2 regions of the Bacillus altitudinis genome follow, and region 1 is predicted to be linked to the other one. Evidence: riboswitches for the same ligand, from Rfam matches in the RefSeq annotation. Region 1 holds a riboswitch; the other holds the start of a gene.
The links. Region 1 has a riboswitch for glycine ahead of gcvT (glycine cleavage system aminomethyltransferase GcvT). Riboswitches for the same ligand answer to the same signal wherever they lie in the genome.

Region 1 (7,657 bases):
CAGGCACTTAACGCATGAAATGGAAAAACACAGGTGATAAGACCTCATAGATTGCTTGCGTCATGTTTCCGCCCAATACAAACAGACAAACGTTGCTTTTGATTGATCGAAAATTTGATATCACATGAAAGGGAGGGAGACTCGCTAAGTCAGCCTCCTCTTTTTTGCTGTAAGTAAAAAAGTCCGCCATTTTCAATCGTAAGACTGATTTTTGGTTCGTATAAAGTTTTAAGTGCTTGTCTTTCTATTTCATATTCTACAGATGTGTCTGAAGTCCCTTCATAAAATTGGTTTAAAAGTTTCGAGTCTTCTTTCCACTTTTGAACAGCTCTTACCGCCCAATCATCCGGCTCTTCATTGGCATAACGTTCCATCAGGCTGTAAAGCCGTTTGACGCCGCTCTCTGGCTTAATCATCGTACTCATTGTGAAGCAATAATCAGGAATTTGAGACGATAGCTCACGTGCTTCTAGCTTCTCTTGAAATTGTTCGATGACTTCTCCGCGTATTAGATGAAGTCCAAGAGACAGCAGTTTATCTTTTTTACGGTCTGCCAGATAGGATATTTTGACATTGAGACCAAGCCACGGCTCCAGTGCGATCTGGCTGTTTGTGAGCGGTCTGACTTTTTCGTACAGCCGAATAAAACGGCCTTGCTGTTTCACAGCCTCGAATATTTGGAATAAACGAGGGGAGCCGAAGTGGACAAATTCTCCTTCGACCGAGTCATCAGCTTTTTTTTGATCGGTGATCAAAGTCAATTGCCGCGGCTCAGGTACGCCTCCCGTTTTTTCGAGCCAATGCCAATAAAAAGGGCGGTTCATGATCAATTTATCCATTTCGATTGTCAGTTGTACGGTCAGGTGCCCTGCACTTTCTTCAAGTATGTCGCATTGATTTGCCTGAAAGAAACGGAGAAGAAATGTGTGAATCTCGCGCTGCTCCATTGGTCAACTCTCCTTTATGAACCTTGCTGTCTTTCTTCTAAAAGCGGTGTTTGTGCTTCTGTTAAATAGGAAGCAAATTGGGTTAATTTCTTTTTCATGTCTACGTCAGACTCGTGCTGGAAGAGAATTTGATGCAATTCTGTTTCAGCATCTTGGATATCAATTCGGGTTAAAATATCATCTAGATCGCCAATGACGTTTTCAAACAGCTGAATTTTTTCATATAAAAGTTTTAAAATATGTTCTTCGACTGTCCCGCTAGTTGCCATATTGTAAATGTGGACATCCCGCTCTTGACCGAGCCGGTGAATACGTCCAATTCTTTGTTCCAAGCGCATTGGGTTCCACGGAAGGTCGTAGTTGATGATTTGGTTGCAAAACTGAAGGTTGATCCCCTCGCCGCCTGCTTCTGTCGCGATGAGCACTTTCGCCCGCTCTCTAAATAAATCTTTCATCCAGTCTTTTTTACTCCGTTTAAACCCGCCTCGAAAAGGAACCGAACTGATGCCGTTTTGCTGGAGAAACCATTGTAAATAAATTTGTGTCGCACGGTATTCAGTGAAGATAATGACTTTTTCATTTAATTGCTGAATGAGTTTAACGACTTCAAGTGCTTTAGAATTTTGTTCTACCTGGTTGATTTTCTCCATGATGTGCATCATCGCAGAAGCGCCTAGAATGTGTTTTTCCTCTTCTTGCATTTTTTTAATGGTCATATAGACGGCCTCACGGCTCGAACAGCATTCTCGTTCTAAGGTCATAATTGAAAACATGTGCTTCGTATAGGAAGGGTTTTCTTTTAACTTGCAAATTTCATCATATAGTGCTTGTTCTGTTGGGGAGAAATCAATAGAAATTGTCTTCACATGACGCTTTGACCACTCGATGCCAGTGTCTTGTCTCCGGTTCCGAATCATGACTTTATTGACTAACTGTTTTAGCCGGTCATGGTCTTCAAGTTGAAGGTCTTTTTTGGCAAAGAGGTCTTTAAATTGTGTTTCATTACCTAAATGGCCTGGCTTCAACAGAGAGACGAGATTAAAAATTTCTCCTATCCGATTTTGGATAGGTGTGGCTGTGAGCAGTAGGCAGAACTTTTTATTCAAATTTCTCACAAACTCATAGTTTTTCGTTTTATTGTTTTTCAGTTTGTGTGCTTCATCAATAATGACCATATCGTAGGAGATGGATAAGATCGTGTCTCGATGCGGCTGTCTTTTGGCTGTATCAATTGAGGAAACCACAACATCGCACTGCTCCCACACATAGCTCTTCTTTTGCTCGACAGCATCTATGTAAAATTTCGTCCGCAGTTCTTGTACCCATTGAGACACAAGGGAGGCGGGTACGAGAATGAGAATCTTTTTGGCAAGTCCGCGAATCATGTATTCTTTGATAATCAGTCCTGCTTCAACGGTTTTTCCAAGACCCACTTCATCTGCTAAAATGGCTTTCCCATTCATCTCTTCTACGACTCTTCTAGCGACTTCGAGCTGGTGTTTTAAAGGAGTAAATGCAGGCAGGTGCGCAGGTGCTTGCAGTCCTTCAAATGAATCAATGGCTGTCACTTTTTGTACCTGTGCTGCTAAACGGTACATATCCCAATTCGCCCAGGGACCGTCTGCTGTAAGCCGCTTTTGAAATTCACTTGCCCATTTTTGATCAAAGATCGTTTGAATATTCAATGTGACCGCCTGCCTTTCTGGTAGAGTGATGATAAAATCGTTCTGTTTTTAAACGCTTCATTTTTTGATAGCGATTTAAAAGATGTTATATATCAATAAAAGCGAACGATAATGAATGATTATTTTGAAAATGTTAATGATTTTTCTGTTGCTCTTCATCCATTTCTAATGGTAGGATGTTGGTAAGTGATCTAGAGAATAAGTCACCCATTTTGATAGTATGTCCAATAAAGGTGAAGAATATGAGCGGATGATGGTATGGGGAGAGACCTAGCGGTTATTTTGCACTGACAGGCGCCGAAGGAGCAAGCTGAATTGGTTCAGTGAATCTCTCAGGCAAAAGTACTCTTACCGGACGCAACTCTGGAGAGTGTTTGCGCAGCGATTTTTAGCAAACCACCAAAGGGGAAAACGCACAATGATGTTGTGCTGTAAACTTTCAGGTGCAAGGACAGAGACTTCTTTTTGATAAAAGGGAGCGCTCTGTCCTTTTTTGCTGTGATTTTTTTCTGAAAATTCAGCTTGTAATGTGCACTGTAAGAAAAAAGGGGGAAACGATTGATGTTGAAACGAACACCGCTTTTTCATGCGTATGAAACGTTTGGCGCAAAAACCATTGACTTCGGGGGCTGGGAATTACCTGTCCAATTTTCTTCCATTAAAGAAGAACATGAAGCTGTTCGAACAAAAGCAGGGCTGTTTGACGTGTCTCACATGGGTGAGGTGGAAGTCACAGGTCAGGGAGCTCTTCCTTTTTTACAAAGGTTATTAACCAATGATCTGTCAAAGCTGACAGACGGTAAGGCACTATATACAGCCATGTGTTATGAAGATGGCGGAACGGTGGATGATCTGCTCGTCTACCAAAAAGAAAAGAACAACTATTTGCTTGTGATCAATGCTTCAAATATTGAAAAAGATGTGGATTGGCTGCTGAAACATCAAGGTGAGGAAGACGTTTCGATTAAAAATGTCTCTGATCAAACCGCCTTGTTAGCCCTTCAAGGACCTCTTGCTGCTGACATCATCAAAGATGTTGCGGATGAAGAGGTAACGTCATTGAAGCCATTTACGTTTTTATCAAAAGCAATCATTGCGCAAAAAGAGGTGCTTGTATCAAGAACCGGCTACACAGGAGAAGATGGCTTTGAAATCTACTGCCAGTCAGAAGATGCTGTTCACCTTTGGACCGCTTTATTAGAAGCCGGACAGCCGAAAGGACTGATTCCATGTGGACTCGGTGCACGTGACACCTTAAGATTTGAAGCAAGACTTCCGCTTTATGGCCAAGAGCTCACGAAGGATATTTCTCCTTTAGAAGGCGGCATTGGTTTTGCTGTTAAAACGGATAAAGAAGCAGATTTTATCGGAAAAGATGCACTTAAAAAACAAAAAGAAGAAGGACCGAAGCGAAAGCTTGTCGGGATTGAAATGATAGATAAGGGGATTCCGCGGACAGACTATCCAGTCTTCTCAGGAGATAAGCAGATTGGTGTAGTCACAACCGGTACACAATCTCCAACATTAAAGAAAAATATTGGGCTTGCCTTGATTGAAACATCAGAGGCGCAGCTTGGGACAGAAGTGGAAGTGCAAGTTCGTAAAAAACGTCTAAAAGCCAAAATCGTCGCCACACCATTTTATAAAAGAGCCAAATAACGAGGAGGAATAGAGGATGAAGCACAGGTATTTGCCGCAAACAGAGCAAGATCAAAAAGAAATGCTGGATGTCATCGGTGTTCAGTCAATTGATGAGCTTTTCTCAGATATCCCAGAGAAAGTCAGATTCAAAGGTGCGTACAACATTAAAGAAGCCGCATCAGAAACAGAGCTAGTGCGGGAATTGTCTCGTCTTGCTGCAAAAAATAAAGATACAGTGGCTTATGCCTCGTTTTTAGGTGCTGGTGTGTATGATCATTACCAGCCTGTGATTGTCGATCATGTGATTTCACGTTCTGAATTTTATACAGCGTACACACCTTATCAGCCTGAAATTTCTCAAGGTGAATTGCAAGCAATCTTTGAATTTCAAACAATGATTGCTGAGCTGACCGGTATGGATCTTGCCAACTCCTCGATGTATGATGGCGGAACGGCATTAGCTGAAGCGGCGATGCTGGCTGCAGGACATACAAAAAAGAAAAAGATTGTGGTATCTGAGACGGTTCATCCTGAATCAAGAGCGGTGCTGAAAACATATGCGAAAGGACAGCATATTGAAGTCGTCGAGGTACCTGCGCGAAAAGGTCAGACCGATCTAGCTGCATTAGAAGAAGCCGTCTGCGACGAAACAGCAGCGGTCCTTGTACAATACCCAAACTTCTTCGGTGTTGTCGAACCGTTAAAAGACATTGAACCGATTGCACATAAAGGGAAAAGTCTGTTCATCGTCTCAAGTAACCCACTTGCACTTGGTTTACTGACACCACCAGGAAAGCTTGGGGCAGATATTGTCGTTGGTGATGCGCAGCCGTTTGGCATTCCAGCTGCATTTGGCGGACCTCATTGTGGATATTTCGCTGTGACGAAAAAATTAATGCGGAAAGTGCCGGGGCGTTTAGTCGGGCAAACAGAAGACGAGAACGGTGTGCGAGGATTTGTGCTGACCCTTCAAGCGCGCGAGCAGCATATCCGAAGAGACAAAGCGACTTCAAATATTTGTTCAAACCAAGCATTAAATGCGTTAGCCGCTTCTGTTGCGATGACGGCGCTTGGGAAAACAGGTATCAAAGACATTGCCTATCAAAACGTACAAAAGGCCCATTATGCCAAGACGCAGGCAGAAAAACATGGGTTACAGGCTGAAATAGAGGGCGCTCATTTTAATGAATTTGTGTTGAAACTGAATGAACCTGTGAAAGAAGCGAATGAGCGATTGCTTGAAAAAGGAATCATCGGTGGATATGACTTGGGACGGGATTATCCAGAGCTTCAGCAGCATATGCTCGTCGCTGTGACAGAACTAAGAACAAAAGAAGAAATTGATACGTTCATCAAGGAATTGGGGGATCGTCATGAATAAACAAGATCAGCCGCTTATTTTTGAATTATCCAAAGAAGGAAGAATTGGTTACAGCCTGCCTGATTTAGACGTACCTGAGGAGAAGCTCCCAGATTTATTTGATGAAACGTATATCCGCCATGAAGATGCGGAGCTGCCAGAGGTTTCTGAACTGGACATTATGCGTCACTACACAGCATTATCTAGGCGTAATCACGGGGTCGATTCTGGCTTTTATCCTCTAGGCTCTTGTACTATGAAATATAATCCAAAGATTAACGAAAAGGTGGCACGTCTTGCAGGTTTCTCGCATGTGCATCCACTTCAAGAGGCAGACACTGTGCAAGGTGCATTAGAGTTACTTTATGATTTAGGTGACCATTTAGAAGAAATTACAGGAATGGACGCCGTGACATTACAGCCTGCGGCAGGAGCACATGGCGAATGGACGGGGCTCATGATGATTCGTGCATACCATGAAGCAAGAGGAGATCATAAACGAACAAAAGTCATCGTGCCTGATTCTGCTCATGGAACAAATCCCGCATCTGCAACAGTAGCTGGATTTGAAACGATTACGGTGGCATCTAATGAACATGGGCTTGTCGATTTAGACGACCTGCGCCGTGTTGTCAATGAAGAAACGGCGGCTCTCATGCTCACAAATCCAAATACACTTGGCCTTTTTGAAGAAAATATTTTAGAAATGGCTGAAATCGTCCACGGAGCAGGCGGGAAGCTTTATTATGATGGAGCGAACTTAAATGCCGTATTAAGCAGAGCAAGACCGGGGGATATGGGATTTGATGTGGTTCACTTAAATCTTCATAAAACCTTTACAGGTCCACACGGAGGAGGAGGCCCTGGTTCAGGTCCAGTTGGCGTGAAAAAGGATTTGATTCCATATTTGCCAAAGCCAGTGCTTGTGAAGAAAGATGATCGTTATTTCTTTGATTACGATCGTCCAGAATCCATCGGCCGTGTGAAACCGTTCTATGGCAACTTTGGCATCAATGTCAGAGCGTATGCGTATATCCGCTCTATGGGACCAGACGGCTTAAAGGCTGTAACTGATCATGCGGTGTTGAATGCAAACTATATGATGCGCCGCTTATGTGCTCATTATGATTTGCCATTTGACCGCCACTGTAAGCATGAATTTGTCCTTTCAGGTAAACGTCAAAAGAAACTAGGTGTGCGGACACTTGATATTGCCAAACGATTACTTGATTTTGGCTATCATCCGCCAACAATTTACTTCCCGCTAAATGTAGAGGAATGTATCATGATTGAACCAACTGAAACAGAATCAAAAGAAACCCTTGATGCATTTATTGAAGCGATGATTCAAATCGCAAAAGAAGCGGAAGAGAACCCAGAAATCGTACAGGAAGCACCACATACAACCGTTGTGAAACGAATGGATGAAACAAAGGCAGCACGGAATCCAGTGCTAGTTTTTGAAAGAAAATAAAAAGACTCATGGGGGCAATAGCTCCCAGAGTCTTTTTTGTTAGTTCTTTGTTTTAATGCGGCCGCCCCATTTTTTAAAGCCGCCCTTTAAATTATAAATCTCACGACAGCCATTTTTACGTAACGTTTGAGCAGCCTTTCCGCTTCTCAAATTATTTTGGCAATAGAGATAAACAGGCTTGTCAGGGCGTATTTCATTTTTGCGCTGCTTTAATTGTGAAAGGGGAATGTTTCTTGCGCCTAAAATATGTCCACCTTCAAACTCATTTGGTTCTCTCACATCAATGAGTTGGGCTTTGCGGTAACCTTTGATAAATTCTGCTTCCGTCAGCGTTTTCATAATGCGCTGCTGATAAATGTAACTGCCGATGGAATAAAGAACGAAAAGTCCACAAAGTGAGAGGACGATATAGTTGAATATTGGCAATACGACTCGACTCCTTCTTGAGCATCAGCACAGTCACCTGTCTGATGGTACGTTTTAGACAAATACTATTATAGTAAAGCAAAAGAAACTTGTCATCATAAATGGTAAGAATTATTTTCAATTC
Region 2 (7,657 bases), 1.4 Mb from region 1:
GAATCCCATAAGTACAACAGCTAAACCTTCACCAAACATTTTCGGTTCTTCCTTCATTTGCTCTTGAACGGGAAGATCGTTTTGAGAAGCCGTTTGCTTATGATTTGGGAACGGCATAAAGATCAAGTAAATGCCTACAAGTAAATAGAGAAGTCCTAAACCAAAGAATGCCCAGCCCCAGAAGATGTCATGTGCAATAAGGAATGCCAAGATAAATGGAAGAACAGTCGCACCAATTGATACAGACGCCTTTACTAAAACAGAAGCTGAACTTGCTTTTTTAGGAAATGATTCTGTCAAAGCAGGATATGTTCCTGAATCAAGTAATGAGTTCGCAATCCCTGCGGAAATGGCAAAAATGAAAGCCAATGTATAATTGGTCGTTGTTGGAATCCCAATTAAGAATAATAAGTAGAGAAAGTTACCTGTAATAATGACAGGTTTTCGCCCCCAGCTGTCTGCCAGCCGGCCAGAGAAAAAGAGAGCAATTAATTTACCGATACCGATTGCTGATACAAGCAAGCTGATTTTTGGAATATCTACATGGTAGCGTTCAGATAAGCTTTCCATGTTTGATGCCACAATAATATTGATCATGCCTAGCATGAAATAGTTTAAGTACATGCCAAGTGATGATTTAATGTATGGATTTTTCATGTTCCCACTCCTATATTTGAAACCCTGTTCGGGCCAAATTCTTGTTACCCTTTGTTATTTCCTTAAACGTAAATAATATTAAGTCCATCACAACACCCCTTGTGTGATTGATGAAAAAATAATGAATATTCATCTGTTCTTCAAATAAGTACATCGTTCTACTAAATAATTAAAAATAAAAACAGTTATCATAAGTTGATGGACTTCCTCGATTTGATCAGAATCAAAAGATCCATCTTTAACTGTAGTTGATATCATAAATAACGATATGTTCACAAAAGGTATAACGATATACTAAAAGAAGCAACGAGATAAATATACTCCTGTGTATAAAATGTGTCAAGTTTATGACTTTGTGATTTAAAAAAAGAAAAATGTAATAAAGAAATAGTTGACTTGCTCAATAAAAAAAGGAGAATCGCTTTGCAATTCTCCTTTCAGCGTGTAGACAAACCCTCGCATTCTTTGTCAGTCCTGCGCTCCGGTGCTCACGAATGTCAAATTCGCTCTGCTCCGGTGCTCGTCCTTCCTAGACTGCAAAGGTTTTCTATCACGCTGAAAAGAAGACAAAGGGCTAAAATAAAGTTCATTTTAGCCCTTTGTCAACAATCTGAAAGGAGAATCGCTTTGCAATTCTCCTTTTCATGATCATGTCGAGGTTTCTCGAATATGAAGTTGAGGCTTTAATATCAATCGCTGCAGTTCTTCATCCTGCTCGTTCATTTTATGATACAAAAGGTTGGCTGCTTTGACTCCAATGGATCGTGGAAATGATGAGACTGTGGTGAGCGGCGGGTGATACATCTCCGCTTCAGGGATGTTATCGAACCCAACTACATCAATGTCTTCACCAGGCTTGATGTCACGCGCTGCCAATTCTTGAATCACCCCAAACGCCACTAAATCACTGAAGCAAAAAATAGCAGTAGGTGGTTCGGGAAGGTCAATCACTTGGGCAAGGGCTTCTTTCCCGCCTTCACGGGTAGGCACCATATCGATAATAAGAGATTCATCCATCGTCAGGTCCTCATCATCATGGGCTCTTTTGAACCCTTTCATCCGTTCAATCCAAGTCGAGGAGGATTTGATTCCACCTAAGAAAGCGATGCGGCGATGCCCTTTTTGAAGAAGATGACGGACCGCCATCCAAGTGCCTTGTTCATAATCAACACCGACATAATCACAATGGACATCTGCTAATTCACGATTTGCCAATACTTTTGGCGTGCGAATGTTGTTTAATTGTTTGACCGTTCGTGTCGAACTTTTCGATGCTGGATTTAAGATGATTCCACCCACTCGGTGCTCTACCATTGTGGAGATGAGCCGCTCCTGCTTATCCACACTATCAAAGGTTGTCCCAAGTAAAACGGTATAGCCAAGTGACTCAAGGGTGGTTTGCACACCGATTAAAAATTCAGAAATAAAGGTGTTTGAAATATCCGTGACGATCACACCCACAATATTTGAACTTTTCGACCGCATATTGGCAGCGACGCGATCGTACACGTATCCCAAATCCTCCATGGATTGCAGCACTTTTTTCCGGGTGGCTTCAGAGATCCTAGGGTTGTTGCGAACAACGAGTGAGGCCGTTGAAGTCGATACACCGGCATGCCGAGCGACTTCTTGTAATGTCACACGCTGTTTGTTCATTTTTTTCATTTGTCTTCACCAACTTCATTGGATTGCCTAACTATGGTTCATCATCAAGATGGATGTCTCCACCAAACGAGCCGAACATTCTTTGTTTCATTATACCTTAATCAAGGGGTGTTGATGAAGTGATGTCATATCAGCTTCAGATAAGGAGGAAACAACATCTTAAAAGATTACCATTGACAGCTTTCTTTTAGAGGCGTAAAATATAAAATTATTCAGAAATAGCAACATTTAAAGTAAATATCGAAGGCTATGATTGCTGTGGGTCACACTATGGCAGGAGCAGCTTCTGGAGAGACCGCATGTATGTGCGGCGCCGAAGGGTTCACAATCTCAGGCAAAAGGACAGAAGAGTACGAAATATTGTATTTGTGATGCATGGATCATACTGTGTATTGCTTTTCTCTATTTTGCTATTCTTTTATGACCGTGAGATTGGAGCGCATCCAATCTCTTTTTTTATGGACTTTTTGTGAGTTTATTATTTCAGTATAGGATCGTGTCGTAGGAGGGTGTTGAAATTGGCACAACAAGAGTTAAAGCGAGATTTATCAAACCGTCATGTTCAATTAATTGCCATTGGCGGAACGATTGGAACGGGGCTGTTTTTAGGGTCTGGAAAGGCTATTCAATTGGCAGGACCATCGATCATTTTTGCGTACTTAATTGTCGGAATGGCCATCTTTTTTGTCATGAGGGCACTTGGAGAATTGCTCTTATCTAAGGCGGGCTATCAATCTTTAACGGATATAGCAGAGGATTATCTTGGACCATGGGCTTCCTTTGTGACAGGATGGACGTATTGGTTTTGCTGGATTATGACAGCGATGGCAGATGTTATTGCGGTCGGGGTGTATGTGCAGTATTGGTTTGATATTCCGCAGTGGATTCCTGCTATTATTTGTTTATTGATTTTGCTAGGATTTAATTTATTAACGGTGAAGCTTTTTGGAGAAATGGAATTTTGGTTTGCACTTATTAAAGTGATTACGATATTACTGTTGATTGGCGTTGGAATTGTCCTGTTAATCATTGGTTTTCAAACAGATGCAGGGCCCGTGACGGTAACGAATCTGTGGTCACACGGAGGATTCTTTCCAAATGGTGTGACAGGCTTCTTATTGTCATTCCAGATGGTGATTTTTGCGTATGTGGGCGTGGAACTTGTCGGTGTGTCAGCAGCAGAAACAGCGAATCCGCAAAAAAATATCCCGTCTGCGATTAATAAAATTCCATTAAGAATTCTCTTTTTCTATGTAGGTGCGATTTTTGTATTACTATGCATCAACCCATGGACAGAACTCAGTGCATCAGAAAGTCCTTTTGTGAAAACCTTTGGACTCATTGGGATACCAGTAGCGGCGGGACTCATCAACTTTGTCGTCCTGACATCTGCGGCGTCTGCTTGTAATAGCGGTATGTTCTCAACGAGCCGAATTTTGTATAATCTCAGTCATCAAAAACAAGGACCGGCATCTTTTGGCCGTCTAAATAAGCATGCTGTTCCAAGTAATGCCCTGTTTGTGTCGACGATTGTGGTGTCAGTAGGGGCTCTTTTAAGCAAGCTGATTCCTGAACAAGCCTTTGGTATTGTGACAACGATCAGTGCCATTTGTTTCATTTGGGTATGGAGTATTATTTTAATATGCCATCTGAAATATAAGAAAACACGTCCTGAACTGCATAAGGCGTCTACCTTTAAAACACCATTTACACCTTTTGTGAATATAGCGGTTCTTGTGCTCTTTGCTGCCATTCTTGTCATCATGCTTTTCGCTGATGCAACACGTCCAGCCCTGTTATTGACACCCGTATGGTTTGGGTTTCTATTTTTGATTTATGCACGAAAGAAACGCCGTTCAGCATAATGAACGAAAAAAGCACAGCCTTTTTAAATGGCTGTGCTTTTGCTTATTTAACGATTTCGAATCTTCAACATATAGTATGCATTAAGAATGATTAGAACAAGTCCAACGACGATGATAGAGAAGAGCTGAGAGTGATTGGCGCCAAGAGAATAGACAATCAAAATAAACATGGCACCAGTCAATAAAATATTCATCATTTGAAAAGTGTGAAAAAGCCCATCGAGCATCACATGCTTTTCGCCTTCATCAGAAATGGCGAGCAGTTTTTTGCCATAATCTTTATCAGTTGGACTAGGTAGGTGACGATTAGGATAGACGAGCTTTAGGACAGAGATCGATACATAAGAAAGAATGACGGTGATCAAAAATAAGGCAGCATTTGCGAGAATCAGCCAGAGTGGCTGCTCGGTTACGATGGAAATTCCAATTGCAATAATCGATAAAATGGTACTCACCGTATTAGCTAACGTTACATCAGTAAAGGTTCGGTACTGTTTTACCTCTAGTTCATCTTCCTCATCACCAGATACTGAAAGAGAGACTCTTTTCTTCATGCGTGAAATGCCTGAAAAACAATAAATGATGAATAGAACTGTCAAGCCAGTGATGACAAGAGTCGCTTCAAATGCAGCTTGCAGAAGTGTCAGCTCAAATTCGGCAGCCAGCAAACAGTAAGCACCGAGAAAACCAAGGAGAGCACCTAAGAGCATTTTGTATACAGTTTTCATGTGAGTTCATCCTCCTCGAATAGAAAAATTTGTTCAATGGGTTCTTGAAAAATACGTGAAAGCCTCATAGCAAGTAAGAGAGACGGCATTAATTCATCTCGTTCCATTAAGCTGATCGTCTGGCGGGAAACCTTTGCCCGTTTCGCAAGCTCCGTTTGGTTTAAACCATCACGCGCCCGCAGCTCTTTTAGCCGATTTTTCATTCTGTCACCTCAACTCTGATCAAAATGTTATCTTGATTGTAAAGTATTATATTCATTTTGACAAGTATAGTTGTCAAAATGATAAAAATAATTGTCAAAAGATCGCCTTTATTCAAAAGGGAATCAATGATACGCTAAAGAAAAGAGAAACAGAAAATAGGTGATGCCCATGTTCATTGATCAATTAAAAAGTGATTTACATCAATCACAGCCGCTATTTATTGGAGAAGAGACAGCGTTCAAAGCGGCAGTCCTTGTCCCTTTGGTGCAAGTAGACGGGGAATGGCATGTTTTATTTGAAGTGCGATCACTGACGATGAGAAAACAGCCTGGCGATATTAGCTTCCCAGGAGGCAAACTCGACGGTGGGGAAACCGCACAAGAAGCTGCACTGCGGGAAACATATGAAGAACTAGGAATTCCGCCCGAATCCGTCAAGGTTTTAGGGCAGCTCAGCCCTTATATTGCCTCACCATCCTTTGTGGTATATCCATTTGTCGGGATTATTGATGAACAGCAGGTCAAACATTCCTTTAATCAAGAAGAAGTAGAGGAGACCTTTACTGTGCCTCTATCATGGCTCAGCCAATACGAACCGTACTTACACCATGTATCGGTGCAGCCAACACCAGGAGAGGACTTTCCTTATGAAAAAATCATGAATGGTGAAAAATACAGCTGGGGGAGTCGTTCGATTGAAGAGTGGTTTTATGATTACAATCGTTACACCATTTGGGGATTAACTGCCCGCATATTAAAACATTTTGTGATGGTTGCAAAAAGAAATTCCTAGAGAACCAGCTCTAGGAATTTGTTGTGGAAAGGCGTTCTTTTGCGGTTTCTTTTCCTTTCCCTTTTCCAATTAGGATGGGTGCTTTAGCTTTGCTCAATCCATATGAAGGCATGTTCACGTAGATAGATTCATATGAGCCGGCTTGAATTTGATACGTTTCATGATAAATTCCGACCGCGTCATTATTTCGTGCTCTTTGGTTAAATCCTTTCCAAGCAGCCAAATGCTTCTCCATCTTGGCATAGGCAAGGAGGTCCTCTGTTGATTTCCAATATTGGATCATGGTGGTGGTGCGTAAACCGAAGTAATTTTCTGTCCCGAGAAAACCAAGTTCTTCTTGATGTGTATAAAGTTCTTTGATCATCCCCGGCATCGCCTTAAATACTGGCAGCCATTGATGGACAGCCCAGCGTTTATTGATTCTCATTCCGATAATGAACACAACAATTGGCTCAGAATTGTCTGTTGTATACCTGCCTGCACGTATATTTTTTTTCATTTGTTCACCCTTCTTTCCTCATTGATTCACAGGTCTCCACGCACCAATCAATTCCAGCCTGCGCCACTTTCTTTCCGTAATCTAACGTATACAGCCAATACTTCGCATCAGCTTCATCTGGATACAGCTCTTGAATGTTTTGTTCAATCGCAACATATGTCTCATAACGGATACGGAGCTGCCTCTCATAATCCTGTAAAAGCACCAATTTTTTCTCAAACGAAAGATATTGACCAAAAAATAACTTTAATAACACCTCATTTCGTTCTGATGGTACTTGATCGAGCGGCTGCGCCAGCCATTGCCTCAACGTGTCCAGCCCTTTTTCAGTTAGATGATATTCCCGCTTGTCTGAGCGGCCAGTTGTAGAAGTGGGTGAAACCTTCGCAAGCCCTTCCTCGACTATTAACTTTAAAGCTGGATAAATTTGTCCATAACTAATTTTCCAAAAGTGATGCAAGCTCCTATCAATTAATTGCTTCACTTCATACCCAGACTTACAATCTGTCGTTAAAATCCCCAAAATCGCATACGTCGTATCATTGTATTTTTTCATTGATTAACACACCTATCTAAAAGATATATCATTTAGATATATAATAAACGATGTATAACTGCAGATACAAGAGGTATGAGAAAAAAATAAATGCTAGAAAGGAGGTGAAGAGATCACTGATTTGTTAATCAATGAGATGAATCCTTCATATAGAGTGAACGATCATAGTTTGGAGGGGACATATGAGTAAATCGAAAATCTGGATCATGACTATTCTGGCGGTACTACTGATTGGTGGAGGCGGCTGGATAGCCTATCAAGCAATCGCACAAAAGAGTGGTTTGAATCATCCCTACGCCTTTGCATATAAGACTCATGATCGTGTGAACTGGTTCAAGGTAACGGAGAGAAACGGAAAAGTAACAGGCCAGCTGAACGAAACCATTTTAGAGGAAAATCCGCAAAGGCATTATGATCCCAATCTATTTATCAACAAATATCAATTAACCGGAAAATCAATTGAAAACGGTTACGAATTTTATGTGAAGCAAGGGAAAGAAACGGTCACATATGAAGTTCACCTTGCCGAAAAAGATCTTTCTGTGAAAAAACAAGGTGAAAAGCACAGCATCACATACAAAGCAGTTGATCAAAAAAACCTACGTGCTGTTCAACAGGACATTCATACTCGATATGAGAAACTGATGGATGACACGGAAAATAGATTTCATGATTATGTACGAAACTTCAT

Region 2: linked by a shared signal. The riboswitch ahead of ID12_RS04375 (amino acid permease) and the one ahead of gcvT (glycine cleavage system aminomethyltransferase GcvT) in region 1 are both predicted to bind glycine.

The regions. Positions count from the first base shown of each region.
Region 1 is NZ_CP009108.1:3,150,874-3,158,530, reverse strand. It holds gene ID12_RS15885 (YqhG family protein) at 150-947, opposite strand; gene ID12_RS15880 (DEAD/DEAH box helicase) at 962-2,632, opposite strand; glycine riboswitch at 2,883-2,990, shown strand; glycine riboswitch at 2,994-3,089, shown strand; gene gcvT (glycine cleavage system aminomethyltransferase GcvT) at 3,194-4,291, shown strand; gene gcvPA (aminomethyl-transferring glycine dehydrogenase subunit GcvPA) at 4,308-5,654, shown strand; gene gcvPB (aminomethyl-transferring glycine dehydrogenase subunit GcvPB) at 5,647-7,107, shown strand; gene ID12_RS15860 (rhodanese-like domain-containing protein) at 7,147-7,527, opposite strand.
Region 2 is NZ_CP009108.1:867,714-875,370, reverse strand. It holds gene ID12_RS04385 (MFS transporter) at 1-657, opposite strand, end outside; gene ID12_RS04380 (LacI family DNA-binding transcriptional regulator) at 1,306-2,322, opposite strand; glycine riboswitch at 2,599-2,678, shown strand; gene ID12_RS04375 (amino acid permease) at 2,841-4,187, shown strand; gene ID12_RS04370 (DUF3169 family protein) at 4,235-4,915, opposite strand; gene ID12_RS04365 (helix-turn-helix transcriptional regulator) at 4,912-5,118, opposite strand; gene ID12_RS04360 (NUDIX hydrolase) at 5,288-5,911, shown strand; gene ID12_RS04355 (DUF4188 domain-containing protein) at 5,922-6,410, opposite strand; gene ID12_RS04350 (PadR family transcriptional regulator) at 6,415-6,966, opposite strand; gene ID12_RS04345 (hypothetical protein) at 7,149-7,657, shown strand, end outside.